Regions from separate parts of the Pseudomonas sp. AC532 genome, predicted to be linked through region 2. Evidence: predicted binding sites of a transcription regulator. Region 2 holds the regulator's gene; each other region holds the start of a gene.
The links. The regulator FliA, encoded in region 2, starts transcription of late flagellar genes. The targets are predictions, from matches to a motif close to CTAAAGTTTNNNNNNNNNNNGCCGNTAA.
Positions count from the first base shown of each region.

Region 1: a site for FliA is predicted at 1,749-1,776, ahead of flgM (flagellar biosynthesis anti-sigma factor FlgM). Genes of this name have one in related genera too.
Region 3: a site for FliA is predicted at 2,075-2,102, ahead of ACZ0AV_RS21105 (flagellin). Genes of this name have one in related genera too.

Region 1 covers NZ_OZ409888.1:4,515,889-4,521,189, forward strand. The annotation lists gene ACZ0AV_RS20980 (flagellar brake protein) at 1-722, opposite strand, end outside; gene ACZ0AV_RS20985 (flagella synthesis protein FlgN) at 804-1,271, opposite strand; gene flgM (flagellar biosynthesis anti-sigma factor FlgM) at 1,377-1,709, opposite strand; gene flgA (flagellar basal body P-ring formation chaperone FlgA) at 1,873-2,631, opposite strand; gene ACZ0AV_RS21000 (chemotaxis protein CheV) at 2,711-3,646, shown strand; gene cheR (protein-glutamate O-methyltransferase CheR) at 3,746-4,573, shown strand; gene flgB (flagellar basal body rod protein FlgB) at 4,860-5,270, shown strand; gene flgC (flagellar basal body rod protein FlgC) at 5,282-5,301, shown strand, end outside.
Region 2 covers NZ_OZ409888.1:892,214-897,514, reverse strand. The annotation lists gene flhA (flagellar biosynthesis protein FlhA) at 1-435, shown strand, start outside; gene flhF (flagellar biosynthesis GTPase FlhF) at 451-1,758, shown strand; gene fleN (flagellar synthesis regulator FleN) at 1,853-2,683, shown strand; gene fliA (RNA polymerase sigma factor FliA) at 2,680-3,423, shown strand; gene ACZ0AV_RS04280 (chemotaxis response regulator CheY) at 3,577-3,951, shown strand; gene ACZ0AV_RS04275 (protein phosphatase CheZ) at 3,971-4,759, shown strand; gene ACZ0AV_RS04270 (chemotaxis protein CheA) at 4,771-5,301, shown strand, end outside.
Region 3 covers NZ_OZ409888.1:4,539,848-4,545,148, forward strand. The annotation lists gene ACZ0AV_RS21100 (glycosyltransferase) at 1-2,046, shown strand, start outside; gene ACZ0AV_RS21105 (flagellin) at 2,298-3,458, shown strand; gene ACZ0AV_RS21110 (flagellar protein FlaG) at 3,539-3,919, shown strand; gene fliD (flagellar filament capping protein FliD) at 3,937-5,301, shown strand, end outside.

The DNA.
Region 1 (5,301 bases), 3.6 Mb from region 2:
CGCGCCTCACGTTGCAACTGGTACACGAAGCGCTCTATCAGGCGCTGCTGCAGGCCACTCATGTTGGCGAAATGCAGACCGACAAAGGTGAGGTCGAGCTTGTCATCATAGCGTGCATGGCGCAGCTCGACGGCGACGTCCAGGCGGCCTACCGGCAACAATGCATGGAAGCCTTCGTAGACCTGACCCGGCTGCAGCTTTTCGCTGGCATCGCCAGGCAGGCGCACCTTGCAGCCCGAGGCGGATATGTCGAGCATCTGGCCTTCCAGGGGGGAGCGCAGTCTACTGCCGCCCAGCTCGACCTTGACCTGATCCGACTGCTTCAGCGCGGCGCGAAATGCATTACGGCGCTGGTGATAAAGCATCTCTGCGGGGATGCTTCCTACATAGCAGCGCTCGCCCTGGAATTCGCCGGCCTGCATGCTCGTCGGGCAGTCCCAGGCTATGCGCACGCCGTCATGCAGCGACTCGACGCGAAAGGCTTCGCCGTTCTGCATGTAGCGTTCGCCGTCGCTCGGGATCATTTCATCGAGAATCAGTAAATTCTGATCACGGTCCACTTCGATGACATAGCTCTGGAAGCGCTGGTTGCGTTCCTGAAACATGATGATCAAGGGGTCATGGTGGTGTTGCAGAAGGCGTAGGTTGGCAACGATTTCCATGGGTGCCTTGAGCACTTTCGGGGGTTGCGGGCCATCGTCCTGAACGAAGGGGTTGGACACGGTCCAGTGATCTCCGGGGCAAGGTACTGCTGCGCCTATGATAATGCCATTTCGGCATCATTGCGCATCTTGTCGTTATATTCAGGCCTGACTAAGCGGGCGCTTGCTGCCAATCTTAGCGGTACCGCCGCTGCTGTCATAGAGCGAAGGTGTCTCGTTGCCACGCAGGATACCAAGCATTTTCCCGGTGGAGGTCTGGCTTGAGCGGATCACGCGGCCGTTACGCAGATTGGCGCTCTGGCAGCTTTCCAGAAGAGCGCTCAGCTGGTCGCTGCTGGCCATCAGGGCATCGCCCTGATCGGAACCCTGGGCGAGCGCCTGCAAGCCGGTGCGGTCGGCGCTCAGGTTGAGGTTCATCAGTGTCTGGGAGCGCTGTCTGCCGTGCTGGTCCAGGCAGGCAAGGAGAGGCTGCTTGTCGGCCAGGATCTGTTGCAGGCGGGTAAGGTCATGTTCGCTCAAGGCCTGGAATTCGGCCTCGATCAGCTCAAGCAACCGGCCTGCATGGCCGATATCTTCATTGAACAGGTCAAGCAGGGTTTTAGCGTTCATAACGGGCTCTCTGGGGGGGCAACTCGTTCGAAGAGGGCTAGCCGCGTGGCTGGCACACATCGAAACGGTTCCCGGGCGTCCAACACCCCAGTGCAAGCCCGCAGACTAGCGCTGGGATTCGAAATTGAGCAGCTTGCTGGCGACGCGCTGGCTGTCGACCTGATAACTGCCATCGGCGACGGCCTGCTTCAGTTTGGCGACCCGATCGGTGTCGACGACCGGTTGGTCGCGCAGCTTGTCCACGGTCTTCTGCAGCTGCTGAGCTTCACTGCTCAGTTGAACGGATTCACCGCTCTTGCCGCCAAGGGCTGCTTTCTGGCTCGCGGCTTCGTTGCCTGCGGCCTTGTCGGCGGCTTCATTCTTGCCGCCCTGGGTGCTACCTGCACGTGTGGTGCTGGCTGGCGTGGTGCTGTTGAGCCGATTGAAATCGATGACCATGATGCAGAACCTCTGACAGGGTTTGGACGCTTGCCTAGTGTGTCGGCGACTTCCGAGAAAACTTTAGGCAAAAAAATCGCGTCGCTTGCACAGTCTAAAACACGCTGCTTCATCAGTCAGCCAGAGCTCTGACAATCCTTTCGGCAAATGAGTCCGCAGACTCCTACATCGATACTTCAACCTGCCCTGGGCCGATTACCCGAGCCCGTACCACCCGCTGTGAGCGCTGGTTGCGCACACTGATCTGTTTGCCCACGGTGCCGTCGGAGAGGGCTTCGCCAGGCATGCGCACATTGATGCCCCCGCTGCGTGCACTGATCACCACCTGGTCACCACGACGAATGGCCTCGGCCTGGCGAATATACACCGGCGCCAGCACCTGCTCCGGCTGCATGGCGCGTGTCGCTTTCCTGCCGAGGGCCTGCCCGAGATCTGTCAGGTAGCCCTGGTTGAGCAGACCCACATCGCGTTCCGCGAGCATGATGTCCGCTTCGTTCAATACCCCGTCGCGCTTGATGGGGCGCACCACGGTGACCACTTCGCGGAACAGGCGAACCTGCCCTGGCACGAATACCGTCCAGGGGGAGGTGCCGTCGCAGCGTACCCGGGTGGTCACCCGGCCTACCGGTTCGGCCGGGGTTTCCAGGGTGGTGGTCAGTGGCTGATCGCACAACGGCAGCCGCAAGCGCGGGTCCAGGCGGTTGATCTCGATCTCGTGGCGAGCCTGAATGTTGCTGCGCTGCAAATACTCATCAACAGCCTGCTCAAGAAAGCGCTGACTCTCGCCGATAAGCTGATCGGGCAGGGTGACGGAGGCAGTTGACAGCGTGCTATAGCCGAGCGCCAGTAAAGCAGGTAAAACTGCCAGGCATCGAAGGCTCTTGGCCATCGCGCGTCGAATAATTGTCGTTTGTGCATTCATGCCTGGTTAGAAGCAAAGCGCGTGCCGCCTGCTACGCTGACCAAATCAGATGCGTTACTGAATTAATGAGGGCCCACACATGGCCGGTGTGATGGATTCGGTCAACCAGCGCACTCAGCTGGTTGGGCAGAATCGCCTGGAACTGCTGCTGTTTCGTCTCGATGGCTCACAGCTTTACGGGATCAACGTCTTCAAGGTGAAGGAGGTACTTCAGTGCCCGAAACTCACCATAATGCCGAAGTCGAGCCCGGTGGTTCGCGGCGTGGCGAACATTCGTGGCGGCACCATTCCGATCCTCGATCTATCCATGGCGACGGGCAAGCGCCCGCTGGGTGATCTGGAGGGCAGCTTCGTCATCATCACCGAGTACAACACCAAGGTGCAGGGCTTCCTGGTGCGTTCTGTCGAGCGCATCGTCAACATGAACTGGGAAGAAATCCACCCGCCACCCAAGGGGACCGGGCGTGATCACTACCTGACGGCGGTTACGCGGTTGGACGACAAGCTGGTCGAAATCATCGACGTGGAGAAGATTCTCGCCGAGGTGGCGCCGACTTCCGAAGTGATTTCCGTGGGCGTGGTCGACGCCGAAACCCAGACCAAGGCCGTCAGCCAGCACGTGTTGATCGTCGACGACTCGTCGGTTGCCCGCAAGCAGGTGATGCGCTGCCTGCAGACCATCGGCGTCGAGGTGACGGCATTGAATGATGGTCGCCAGGCGCTGGATTTCCTGCGTGCCATGGCAGACGAGGGCAAATCGCCGGAGCAGGAGCTGCTGATGCTCATCTCCGACATCGAGATGCCCGAGATGGACGGCTACACACTGACCGCCGCGATACGCTCCGACCCGCGCATGCAGAAGCTGCATATACTGCTGCATACTTCGCTGTCCGGGGTGTTCAACCAGGCGATGGTCAAGAAGGTGGGGGCCAACGACTTCCTGGCGAAATTTCGTCCGGATGATCTGGCCTCTCGAGTGGTCGAACGCATCAAGGCGAGCGTTCAATCGACATGACGTATCAGCCGCCCGATCTATCTGGCGGCAGTAGCATAATCGGCAGGTGCGCAGTGGCTCGCTTGTCGTTCTACTTTTCAGATGGGCGAGGCTGCGCGAGTGTCTTCAGGTAATTTGGATTTTGAGCAATTCCGGATCTTTCTGGAAAAAGCCTGTGGCATCGTGCTGGGTAGCAATAAGCAGTACCTGGTCTCCAGCCGGCTGAACAAACTGATGGAAACCAATGGCATCAAGTCTCTCGGAGAACTGGTGCAGCGCATGCAGACTCAGCCACGCAGTGGCCTGCGTGAGCAGGTGGTCGATGCCATGACTACCAACGAAACCCTGTGGTTTCGCGATGCCTATCCATTCGAAGTGCTCAAGAATCGCGTGTTGCCGGAGCTCATCAAGGCGTACCCGGGACAGCGTCTGCGTATCTGGTCGGCAGCCTGCTCCTCGGGGCAGGAGCCTTATTCGCTGTCGATGAGCATCGATGAATTCGAGCGCAGCAACCTTGGTCAGCTCAAGACCGGGGTGCAGATCGTTGCAACGGATCTGTCGCCGACCATGCTCAACAACTGCAAGTCGGGTGAGTACGACAGCCTGGCCATGGGCCGCGGCCTTGCCCAGGAGCGTTTGCAGCGCTTCTTCGACCCCAAGGGGCCGGGGCGCTGGGTGGTCAAGCCGGCGATCAAGAGTCGGGTCGAGTTTCGCCCGCTGAACCTGCTGGACAGCTATGCCAGCCTGGGCAAGTTCGACATCGTGTTTTGCCGCAACGTGCTGATCTACTTCTCGGCTGACGTCAAGAAGGACATCCTCACGCGCATCCACGCCATGCTCAAGCCTGGCGGGTATCTGTTTCTCGGTGCTTCCGAAGCCCTCAATGGCTTGCCGGAGAAGTACCAGATGGTGCAGTGCAGTCCCGGGATCATTTACAAAGCCAAATGATTGCAGCTGCTCAAGACGGGAGGCCCAGGCCTCCCGTTTGCGTTTCTGCAAAATCCCTTCGATGACTGACAGTGTTCCGTCACCTGGGCGTCAGAAAAGCGGCAAGCCGCTCGGCAATTGCCGCCTTCACCTTGCCAACCGGCGGAAAAGCTTTGCCGCTTAGCCTCTCTGCTCGACTCCTTTATTGCTCATCAAGCTGATTTATAAAGAAAAAAATAAATTGGCACGTGCTTTGCTGAGAACTTTGCACGAAAACAGGCTAGCCGCCATGGCAAAGGTTCCTGAGATGAGCATCAGTTTCGACAGCGCATTGGGTATTCATGAGAAGGCATTGGGCTTCCGCGCCCAGCGTGCCGAGGTGTTGGCCAACAACATGGCGAACGCCGACACCCCCAACTACAAGGCCAGAGATCTGGACTTCGCCTCTGTGCTGGCCCAGCAGGCCGCCAAGAGCGGCGGCACCGGCAATGCGGGCCTGAAGACCACCAACAGTCGCCATATTGCAGCAGAAGGCGTGCCAATGGGTGATGCGGCCCTGGCCTACCGCATCCCCACAGCGCCCTCGATCGATCAGAACACCGTGGACGCGCAGGTAGAGCAGGCCAACTATGCCGAGAATTCGGTGGCCTTCCAGACCAGCTTCACGCTTCTCAACAGCAAATTCAAAGGGCTCGTAAGCGCCCTGCGTGGTGAATAAAGGAGCCCGACATGTCACTTACCAGCGTGTT
Region 2 (5,301 bases):
ACCATCGCCGAGGCCATCGCCAACGTTGCACCGCGGAGTCAAGATCCCGCCGCGATGGTCTCTGCGGTACGCGTCGCGCTGGCCCGCGCAATCGTGCAAAACATCGTGGGACTAGAGCCGGAGCTGCCTGTGATCACCCTTGAGCCAAGGTTGGAACAGATATTGCTAAATAGTCTTCAGAAGGCCGGTCAAGGCTCCGAGGATGGCATCCTCCTGGAGCCTGGCATGGCCGAGAAGCTGCAACGTTCCCTGGTGGAAGCAGCGCAGCGTCAGGAGATGCTTGGCAAGCCGGTGATACTGCTGGCGGCCGGGCCGGTTCGGGGAATGCTTTCGCGTTTCGCCCGGTTGGCCGTCCCGAGCATGCATGTTCTGGCGTACCAGGAAATTCCGGATAACAAGCAGGTCACCATCGTTGCGACGGTGGGGCAGAACTAATCGAGGGTACGGGCCATGCAGGTCAAACGCTTTTTTGCCGCCGATATGCGCCAAGCCATGAAACTGGTTCGCGATGAGCTGGGCGCCGATGCGACCATCATCGGTAACCGCCGAGTGGCCGGTGGCGTGGAATTGACGGCCGCACTCGATTACCAGGTCGCGCCTGCACCGGCACGCCAAGCCAACCCGGCGCTCGAGGCTGAGCTGCGCAAGACGCAGTCGCGTATCGCCTCTGCCCAGGCCGAGCTGACCACCCGCGCACAGCTGGATGCCGGCAAGGACCGCCAGATGTTCGCCGAAACGCCGGCCGCAGCTCCCGTCGACAGCCTGGACGCCGTGCTCGAACGCCAGCACAAGAAGCCGGCCGCAGCCGCGGTCGACCAGTCCGCGCTGGAGTCCATGCGCTCGGAGCTTCATGGCCTGCGTGAGCTGATCGAAATGCAGATGGGTTCCATGGCCTGGGGCCAGTTGCAGGCTCGTCGCCCGCAGCAGGCTACCCTGTGGCGCCGTCTGCAACGCATGGGCCTGCCGGCCGAGCTGGCGCGTTCGCTGCTCGATCGCGTGGCCTCGCTGACCGACCAGCGTCAGGCCTGGCGCATGGTGCTCGCGCACCTGGCCCACGCAATCCAGACCCCCAAGCAGGAGCCGATGGAAGAGGGCGGTGTGATCGCGCTCGTCGGCCCTGCCGGCATGGGCAAGACCACCACGCTGGCCAAGCTCGCAGCACGCTACGTACTCAAGTACGGCGCCACCAACATCGCCCTGGTGAGCATGGACAGCTACCGCATCGGTGCCCAGGAGCAGCTCAAGACCCTGGGTCGCATCCTCGGCGTCTCGGTGACCCACGTCGACCCCGGGCAGTCCCTGACCCAGGCCCTGGCGCCGCTTGCCCGCAAGCGCGTGGTGCTGATCGATACCGCCGGCCTGCCAGCCAATGATCCGGCGCTGCGCATGCAGCTGGAAGCGCTGGCCAGCCGGGGCGTCAATGCACGCAATTACCTGGTGCTGGCGGCGACCAGCCAGGCCCAGGTGCTCAAGGCGGCTTATCACAGCTACAAGCGTTGTGGGCTGTCGGGCTGCATTCTGAGTAAACTGGACGAAGCGACCAGCATGGGTGAGGTATTGGGTCTGGCTATTAGCCACCGTCTACCGGTAGCCTATCTGGCAGATGGCCCGCGGATTCCGGACGATGTTCACGTGCCGCGCAGCCACCAGCTGGTCAGTCGTGCGGTGGGTCTGCAGGCGCCGGAAGAACCGAGCGAGGACACGATGGCCGATATGTTCGCCGGCCTGTATCAGGACCCGGCACGACGCGCAGGATGAACAGGCAGGTGTGGCGAGGCACTGGTTGCCGCCGCCACGGCAGCGCACAATGGCCTATGGCTTAAAGCGAAGTTAGATAAGGTGTGTAGATAACATGGGTATGCATCCCGTACAGGTGATCGCGGTGACCGGCGGCAAAGGCGGCGTTGGCAAGACCAATGTGTCGGTAAATTTGTCGTTGGCGCTGGCTGATCTCGGTCGGCGCGTCATGCTCATGGACGCCGACCTTGGCCTGGCCAACGTCGACGTACTGCTTGGGCTGACCGCCAAACGCACCCTGGCCGACGTCATCGATGGCAATTGCGACATTCGTGACGTCGTCTTGCAGGGGCCGGGCGGCATTCGCATCGTGCCCGCTGCCTCCGGCACCCAGAGCATGGTGCAGCTCACGCCCATGCAGCACGCGGGCCTGATCCAGGCATTCAGCGATATCAGTGACAACCTCGATGTACTGATCGTCGACACCGCTGCCGGTATCGGTGATTCGGTGGTGAGCTTCGTGCGCGCGGCCCAGGAAGTGCTGGTGGTGGTGTGCGACGAACCGACTTCCATCACCGATGCCTACGCGCTGATCAAGCTCCTCAACCGTGACCACGGCATGAACCGTTTTCGGGTCCTTGCCAATATGGCGCACAGCCCGCAGGAGGGACGCAATCTGTTTGCTAAGCTGACCAAGGTGACCGATCGTTTTCTGGATGTTGCGCTGCAGTACGTGGGCGCAGTGCCCTACGACGAATCGGTGCGCAAGGCCGTACAGAAACAACGTGCGGTGTACGAAGCATTTCCTCGTTCGAAGTGCGCGCTTGCGTTCAAGGCGATTGCCCAGAAGGTCGATGCATGGCCGTTACCGGCCAACCCGCGAGGCCATCTGGAATTTTTCGTTGAACGCCTGGTGCAACAACCGACTGCAGACACGGCTGTATGACGACAGCCTCTGGACTCCGTATGTACAGCAAGGCAACAGCACAAGATTCACAGCATCAGTTGATTGAACGCTACGCCCCGCTGGTCAAACGTATCGCCTACCACCTGTTGGCGCGTTTGCCTGCCAACGTGCAGGTGGATGACCTGATCCAGGCCGGGATGATCGGCCTGCTCGAAGCTTCTCGCAAATACGACGCCGGCAAGGGCGCCAGTTTCGAGACGTTTGCCGGCATTCGTATCCGTGGCGCCATGCTTGATGAGGTCCGCAAGGGCGACTGGGCACCGCGCTCGGTGCATCGCAACAGCCGCATGGTCAGCGACGCCATACGAAAAATTGAGGCCAGAACCGGAAGAGACGCTAAAGATCAGGAGGTTGCTGCCGAACTCCAATTGAGTCTCGAAGATTACTACGGCATTCTTGGCGACACGTTGGGCAGCCGCCTGTTCAGTTTCGACGACCTGCTTCAGGAAGGCGAGAGTGGCGGACTGCAGGAAGACACGAGTTCCCTCCACCACGGGCCGTCACACGAACTGGAAGATGATCGTTTCCAGGCGGCGCTGGTGGATGCCATCAGCAACCTGCCGGAGCGTGAGCGGTTGGTGCTGTCGCTGTATTACGACGAGGAGTTGAACCTCAAGGAAATCGGCGAGGTGTTGGGAGTGAGTGAATCGCGGGTCAGCCAATTGCATAGCCAGTGTGCCGCGCGCCTACGTGCGCGGCTCGGCGAATGGCGCGCATGAATAATTGAGCAGGGCGCTGGAAAACACTGTGAACGCAGCAAAGTCGGACGCAATGGTTTTGCGGCGTTCCGCCAGGCCGGTTTCACGATTTAGAAGCGCTTCAGAATGCTGAAGGCGTTTTAGGACTGTACGGAGGTCGACTTGGACAAGAACATGAAAATCCTCATCGTCGATGATTTCTCGACGATGCGACGGATCATCAAGAACCTCTTGCGTGATCTGGGGTTCACCAACACGGCAGAGGCCGACGACGGCATGACGGCCTTGCCGATGCTGCAGAGCGGCAGCTTCGACTTTCTCGTCACTGACTGGAACATGCCCGGCATGAGCGGCATCGACCTGTTGCGCGCGGTGCGTGCAGACGAGCGCCTGAAGCAGATGCCGGTGTTGATGGTTACGGCAGAGGCCAAGCGCGATCAGATCATCGAGGCCGCGCAAGCCGGTGTGAACGGCTATGTGGTCAAGCCTTTCACCGCTCAGGTGCTTAAGGAAAAGATCGAGAAAATCTTCGAGCGGGTTAACGGCTGATGTCTGCCGCGAGGTTGTTATGGAACACGATGATTCTCAAGAGGCCGACCTCGAGTCGACCCTGAAAAGCAATGCCCGCCAACTGGTCAACAGCCTTGAACAAGGCAACTTTGGCGAAGCGGTACAGCTGATCAATGAACTGAACAAGGCGCGCGACCGGGGTCTTTACCACGAAGTCGGCAAGCTCACCCGTGAGCTGCACAACGCCATCGTCAATTTTCAGCTCGACCCACGGGTGCCTCACGCCAAGGAAGTCTCGCAGATATCCGATGCGACCGAACGCCTCAACTACGTGGTAACGATGACCGAGCGTGCGGCCAACCGCACCATGGACCTGGTCGAGCAGAGCGCGCCGCTGGTCAACGACCTGAGCAGCGAGGCCGATGCATTGAGCGAGGACTGGGGCAAGTTCATGCGCCGCGAAATGGGCGCTGATGCGTTCCGCGAGCTGGCCAAGCGCATCGAGCTGTTCCTGGCGCGCAGCCAGCGTGACAGCAGCAAACTGTCCGGGCACCTCAACGACATCATGCTCGCACAGGACTATCAGGATCTGACCGGGCAGGTGATCAAGCGCGTCACGCAATTGGTGACCGAAGTCGAGAGCAATCTACTGAAACTGGTGCTAATGGCCAGCCAGGTCGACCGTTTCGCCGGCATCGACCATGACCATGAAGTACTGCGTGCCGAGCAAAACAAACAAAAACCTGCGTCACACGGTGAAGGTCCGCAGATTCATGCCGATAAGCGTGATGACGTCGCATCGAACCAGGACGACGTCGACGATTTGCTGTCCAGCCTGGGATTTTAGGAGCACGTCATATGAGCTTCGGCGCCGATGAAGAAATCCTCCAGGATTTCCTGGTAGAGGCCGGCGAGATTCTTGAGCTGTTGTCCGAGCAGTTGGTGGAGCTGGAAAGCCGCCCGGACGACATGAACCTGCTCAACGCGATTTTTCGGGGATTTCATACGGTAAAGGGCGGGGCCGGCTTTCTGCAGCTCAATGAGCTGGTGGAGTGCTGCCACATCGCCGAGAACGTGTTCGACATCCTGCGCAAGGGTGAGCGACGGGTCGACGCCGAGTTGATGGACGTGGTGCTCGAGGCGCTGGATGCGGTCAACGGCATGTTCACCGAAGTGCGCGAGCGCGTCGAGCCGACACCAGCCTCGCCCGAGCTGCTGGCGGCCCTGGCACGCCTTGCCGAACCTGCTTCTGCTCAGCCCGCGGCAGTGGCTGCGCCAGCTCCGGCAGCGGTAGCCATGGCACCCGCTGCAGCCGACGATTCGGCGAATATCACCGACAGCGAATTCGAGCAGCTGCTCGACGCGCTGGGTGATGAGCCGCAACCGCAG
Region 3 (5,301 bases), 3.6 Mb from region 2:
CTGGAGCTGATCCTCAGGCTGATCAACGAGGGCGGCCTCGATGGCCTGGGGCACGTGGCGGAACCGCTGCTCATCACCGCGGCACCTGCACTGGCGGACAATGAGGCCGAGCAGCAGGCGATCCTCCTGCACCTGCAGCAACGTGGCTACTCGGATGCGGCTGTCACATCGGCAAAGCCCGGACGTTATCGGATTGACTACGGTCATGCGCAATCGCCGCTGGTGTCCTTTCTGATCCTCCCTGGTGAACGTCTGGAGAACCTGCAGCGCTGTGTAGAAAGCATTCTTGAGAATACCCGCTATCCGAACTACGAGTTGCTGCTGATTCAGACCCCTCTCCAGGCTGACGAGGTCGGTGCCTGGCTTAGCGCGTTGGCCTCGCTTGGCGAGGCGCGTATCAGGGTACTGCCTGCAGGACAGGAGGCGATGGCGCCGCAAACGCTGCTCAATCAGGCTGCCGAGCAGGCGCATGGGGACTACCTGCTGTTGCTGTCGGCCGATACCGCCGCGATCAGCGATGACTGGCTGTGTGAGCTGCTCAACCACGCGCAACGTCCGGAAGTCGGCTGCGTCGGCGCCAAGCTGCTGGCTGCCGACGGAAAAATCGCTCGGGCCAGCCTGATCCTCGGGCTCGAGGGGCCGGTGGGCCGGCCCTATGTCGGTGAGCCCCTGGATGCGCCGGGTTATATGCAGCGCCTGCAGGTGGCACAGAACAGCAGCGCTGTCGGCCATGAGTGCCTGTTGGTGGCCAAGGCCGTATTCCTGCAGTTGGGTGGGCTGAGCGAGGACGAGATGCCGTGGCGCTACGCGGGTGTCGACCTCTGCCTGAAGGCGCGCCAGGCCGGCTATCTGACCGTGTGGACACCATTCTCGCAGTTGATGCTCGACCCGGTAGACAGCACCCGGGGCACTACCGCGGAGCATGACGCCCTGTATGCCAGGTGGTTGTCGGTGCTGGCCCGCGATCCCGCCTACAACCCGAACTTCTCCCTCTCGCAGCCGGGGGGCTTCAAGCTGGCCGACACGGCGTTGTCGTGGCGCCCGTTATCCTCATGGAAGCCTCTGCCAACCGTGCTCGCCCACCCGTCGGACAACTACGGCTCGGGGCACTATCGAGTGATTCAGCCATTTACCGCCTTGCAACAGGCGGGGTTGATCGAGGGCGGCGTGTCCCCAGGGCTGATGCATGTGACGGATCTGGAGCGCTACGACCCGGATGTCATCCTTTTACAGAAGCAGATTGGTGATGACCGTTTCGAGGCCATGCGTCGCATGCAGGCGTTTTCACGAGCACTCAAGGTGTACGAACTCGACGACTACCTGCCGAATCTGCCGGTAAAAAGTGTTCACCGCGCGCAGATGCCCAAGGACATTCTGAAATCCATGCGGCGTGGGTTGAGCTATGTGGACCGCTTCGTGGTGTCCACTCAGGCCCTGGCCGAAGCCTGTGGTGGCCTGCACGGTGATATCCGGGTGATCGAGAACTATCTGCCACCTGCCTGGTGGAAAGGGCTTGCCAGCCCGCGCAGCCGGTCCGGCAAACCCAGGGTCGGCTGGGCGGGTGGCATAAGTCACACCGGTGATCTGGAAATGATTGCCGATGTCGTGCAAGCGCTGGCCGATGAAGTCGATTGGGTGTTCATGGGCATGTGTCCGGAGAAGCTTCGGCCCTTCGTCAAGGAGATTCACCAGGGGGTCGATATCCTGGCTTATCCGCGTGCACTGGCTGCGCTCAATCTGGATCTGGCGGTGGCTCCGCTGGAGGAGAATCCGTTCAACCAGTGCAAGAGCAATCTGCGCTTGCTGGAATACGGAGCCTGCGGCTTTCCCGTGGTGTGCAGTGACGTGCGCAGTTATGAAGGATCGCTGCCGGTCACCCGTGTGAAGAATCGTTACCGGGATTGGGCAGACGCCATCAGGATGCATGTCGCTGACCTCGATGCGTCGGCCCGTGCAGGCAGCGACTTGCACCAGCAGGTCATGCGTGACTGGACGCTGGAGGGCGACAACCTGGTTGCCTGGCGGCGGGCCTGGCTGCCTGACTGAGGGCGGATGTATCGGCGTGATTCTCGGATTCAAGAATCCGTCAAGAGCGCCGATACGCTGTTCAGGATGAAGTGGAAGAGTCATGGCTCCCGGGTTGTCAAGGGAGTCGCAAAAAAAACCAGCTTCTCTCCTAAAGCTTCGCAGAGTCAGGTCGATACAGAGTATGAAAGCGAACTCAATGTTGCCTGAGCATTGCAGGCCAGAGTCGCAAGCCCAGGCAAACAGTTAGTGTCCGATGGAGGACAAACATCATGGCTTTGACCGTAAACACCAACATTGCGTCGTTGAACACTCAGCGCAACCTGAACACCTCGTCCAACGCGCTCAACACCTCCCTGCAGCGTCTGTCGACCGGTTCGCGCATCAACAGTGCCAAGGACGATGCGGCTGGCCTGCAAATCGCCAACCGCCTGACCAGCCAGGTCAACGGCCTGAACGTCGCGGTGAAGAACTCCAACGACGGCATCTCCATGGCGCAGACCGCTGAAGGCGCCCTGCAGCAGTCGACCACCATCCTGCAGCGTATGCGTGACCTGTCCCTGCAATCGGCCAACGGCTCGAACAGCGAAGGCGAGCGTAAGGCACTGAACTCGGAAGTGACCGAGCTCAAGAAGGAATTGAACCGTATCTCCAACACCACCACCTTCGGTGGCAAGAAACTGCTCGATGGCAACTTCGGCACCACCACCTTCCAGGTTGGTAGCGCGGCGAACGAAACCATCAGCGTGAAAATCGACGAGATGAGCACGGCGTCGCTGAAGGGCAAGTACTACGAAGGCACTATCGCCGCTTCCACCGGGCCAGCCACCGCTTCGGGTACCATCACCGTTTCCGGCACCGTAAACGGTACCGATTTCTCGGTCGACGTAGCGGTAGCCAGCGGCGCAACTGCAGTGCAGATCAGCCAGTCTGTTGCCACGGCGATCAACGATGCCAACATCGGGGTCGGTGCGTTCGTGGACGACACTGGAGCCACCACGCTGATTTCTGGTCAGAATACCGATGGTACTGAGAACGCGCTGTCCGCGCTGAGCATCAGCGGTACCGTGGCAGGTGCTGGCACTGGGGCATATACCGCTGCCACTGCCGTCACCGAAACCGAAATGACCAACATCGACGTCAGCACCGTGCAGGGCGCCCAGGAGTCGGTCATCGTCATCGACCAGGCGATCCAGGCGATCGACAAACAACGTGCCGACCTCGGTGCTGTGCAGAACCGCTTCGAGAACACCATTGGTAACCTGCAGAACATCGCAGAAAACGTTTCGGCAGCACGTGGTCGGATTCAGGATACGGACTTCGCGGCAGAAACCGCGAACCTGACCAAGAACCAGATCCTGCAGCAGGCCGGTACCGCGATCCTGTCCCAGGCCAACCAGCTGCCGCAGGCGGTCCTCAGCCTCCTGCAGTAAGCCAAATCGGCTAGGCTGCTTTAAACTCCGGGGGGAAGTGCATAGCGCTTCTCCCCGTTTTGCCTTGCGAGGTAAAAGAAATGGACATCGCAATAAATAGTTTGTCGCCGGTACTGGCCAAGCCCGCAGGTACTTCCGTACCCGCAGCGTATGCTGGTGCGGCTGTCTCTTCCGAGGCCGGCACTGAGCAGTCAGCTGCACGCCAGGGGCAGGCAGCGGCTGAAGATAGCGGGCAGATCTACGAGCAAGTGGATAATGCTGTCACGTCCATCCAGAGCTTCGTGCAGAACATTCGGCGTGATCTGAATTTCAGTGTCGATGACTCGAGTGGTCGGGTTGTGGTGAAGGTGACCGATCGTGCTTCAGGCGATGTCATTCGCCAGTTGCCATCCGAGGAGGCCTTGCGGTTGGCGGAAAGTCTGGAAGAAGTACGAAGCCTGCTGTTCAAGGCCGAAGCCTGAGATGGCGCGGTTTTTGAATGCGAAGGAGAAGGCTGCAGAACTTTTCGCATGAACGTCAATATCGTGACGGAGTAGAATTTATGGCTATTGGTGGAGTTCAGACGGGTATCAACTCAGGGCTGCCGATCGGCGATCTGGTGAAGGCGATGGTCGATGCCGAAAAGGCACCCAAGGAAGCGCAACTGGCGCGCCTGTCGAGTTCGACTACCGTCAAGCTCTCCGGCTTGGGTCAGCTGAATACTGCGCTTGGCGAGTTTCAGACCGCGCTGAAGGATCTCAATAGCGCCACTCTGTTCGAGAAACGCACGGCCACATCGTCCAATACTGGCGCGTTGACGGCCACCGCGGGAAAGACTGCATCGTCCGGGAATTATCAAATCGCGGTGGATAGCCTGGCTTCCGCCAGCAAGGTGGCGACCAAGGCTCTCGACGGTACGTTCAAGAGCGGCGACAGCGACGAGGTGCTGAGCGTCAAGCTTGGCGACGCGGGTACCGCCATTGACGTCAAGATTACCGCCGGGTCCGACCTGGCCAGCATTCGTGATCAGCTCAATACCGCGCTCAAGGATAAGGGCGTAACCGTCAGCACCATCAACGATCCTGCCACTGGCAAGTCTCGCCTGGTGTTCAGTGGTAATGAGACGGGTGACGGCAAGGATGTCATCGTTTCCGGCAGCGGCAGCCTCAGCGCGCTCAGTGTCGACGGCCGTAACAAGCTCGTTACTGGCGACGACGCCGCTGCCGGCTTTATCGTCCAGGCGGCCAATGCGAAGTTCTCGATCGATGGTCTGGCGCTCACCAGCCCCACCAACTCGGTCAAGGGGGCAATTGCCGATGTCAATTTCGAACTGCTCGCTACAACCGACAAGGAAAAGCCCCTGACCCTCAAGGTCGGTGAGGACAATACCGGTGTCAAAGCCGGTATCAAGAAGTTCGTCGATGCCTACAACAAGCTGATCAATACCAGCAACGATCTGACCCGAGTGACCAAGGTCGGTGAGGATGGAACCCCTCTGGTGGGCGGTCTGGTTGGCGATTCGACCGTTCGAAACCTGCTTGGCGGCGTTCGTAACGAGCTCGTCAATCCCGTTGGCGGTGATGGCGTGAAGGTGCTGGCCGACCTTGGCATCACCACGCAGAAGGACGGCACCCTGAAAATCGAGGACGCCCGACTCGATGCCGCTCTGAAAGACAACTTCGATGGGGTCGGCGCGTTTTTCCTGGGTGACACCGGCTTGATGAAGCGTCTTGATGGCCAGGTGAATGCCTACAGTCAGACGGGCGGTATTCTGTCTCAGCGCATGCAGGCACTGGAGTCCACCCGTACCGATATCAAGAAGCAGACCGAGGACCTCACACTGCGTGTCGACAGCATGCAAAAG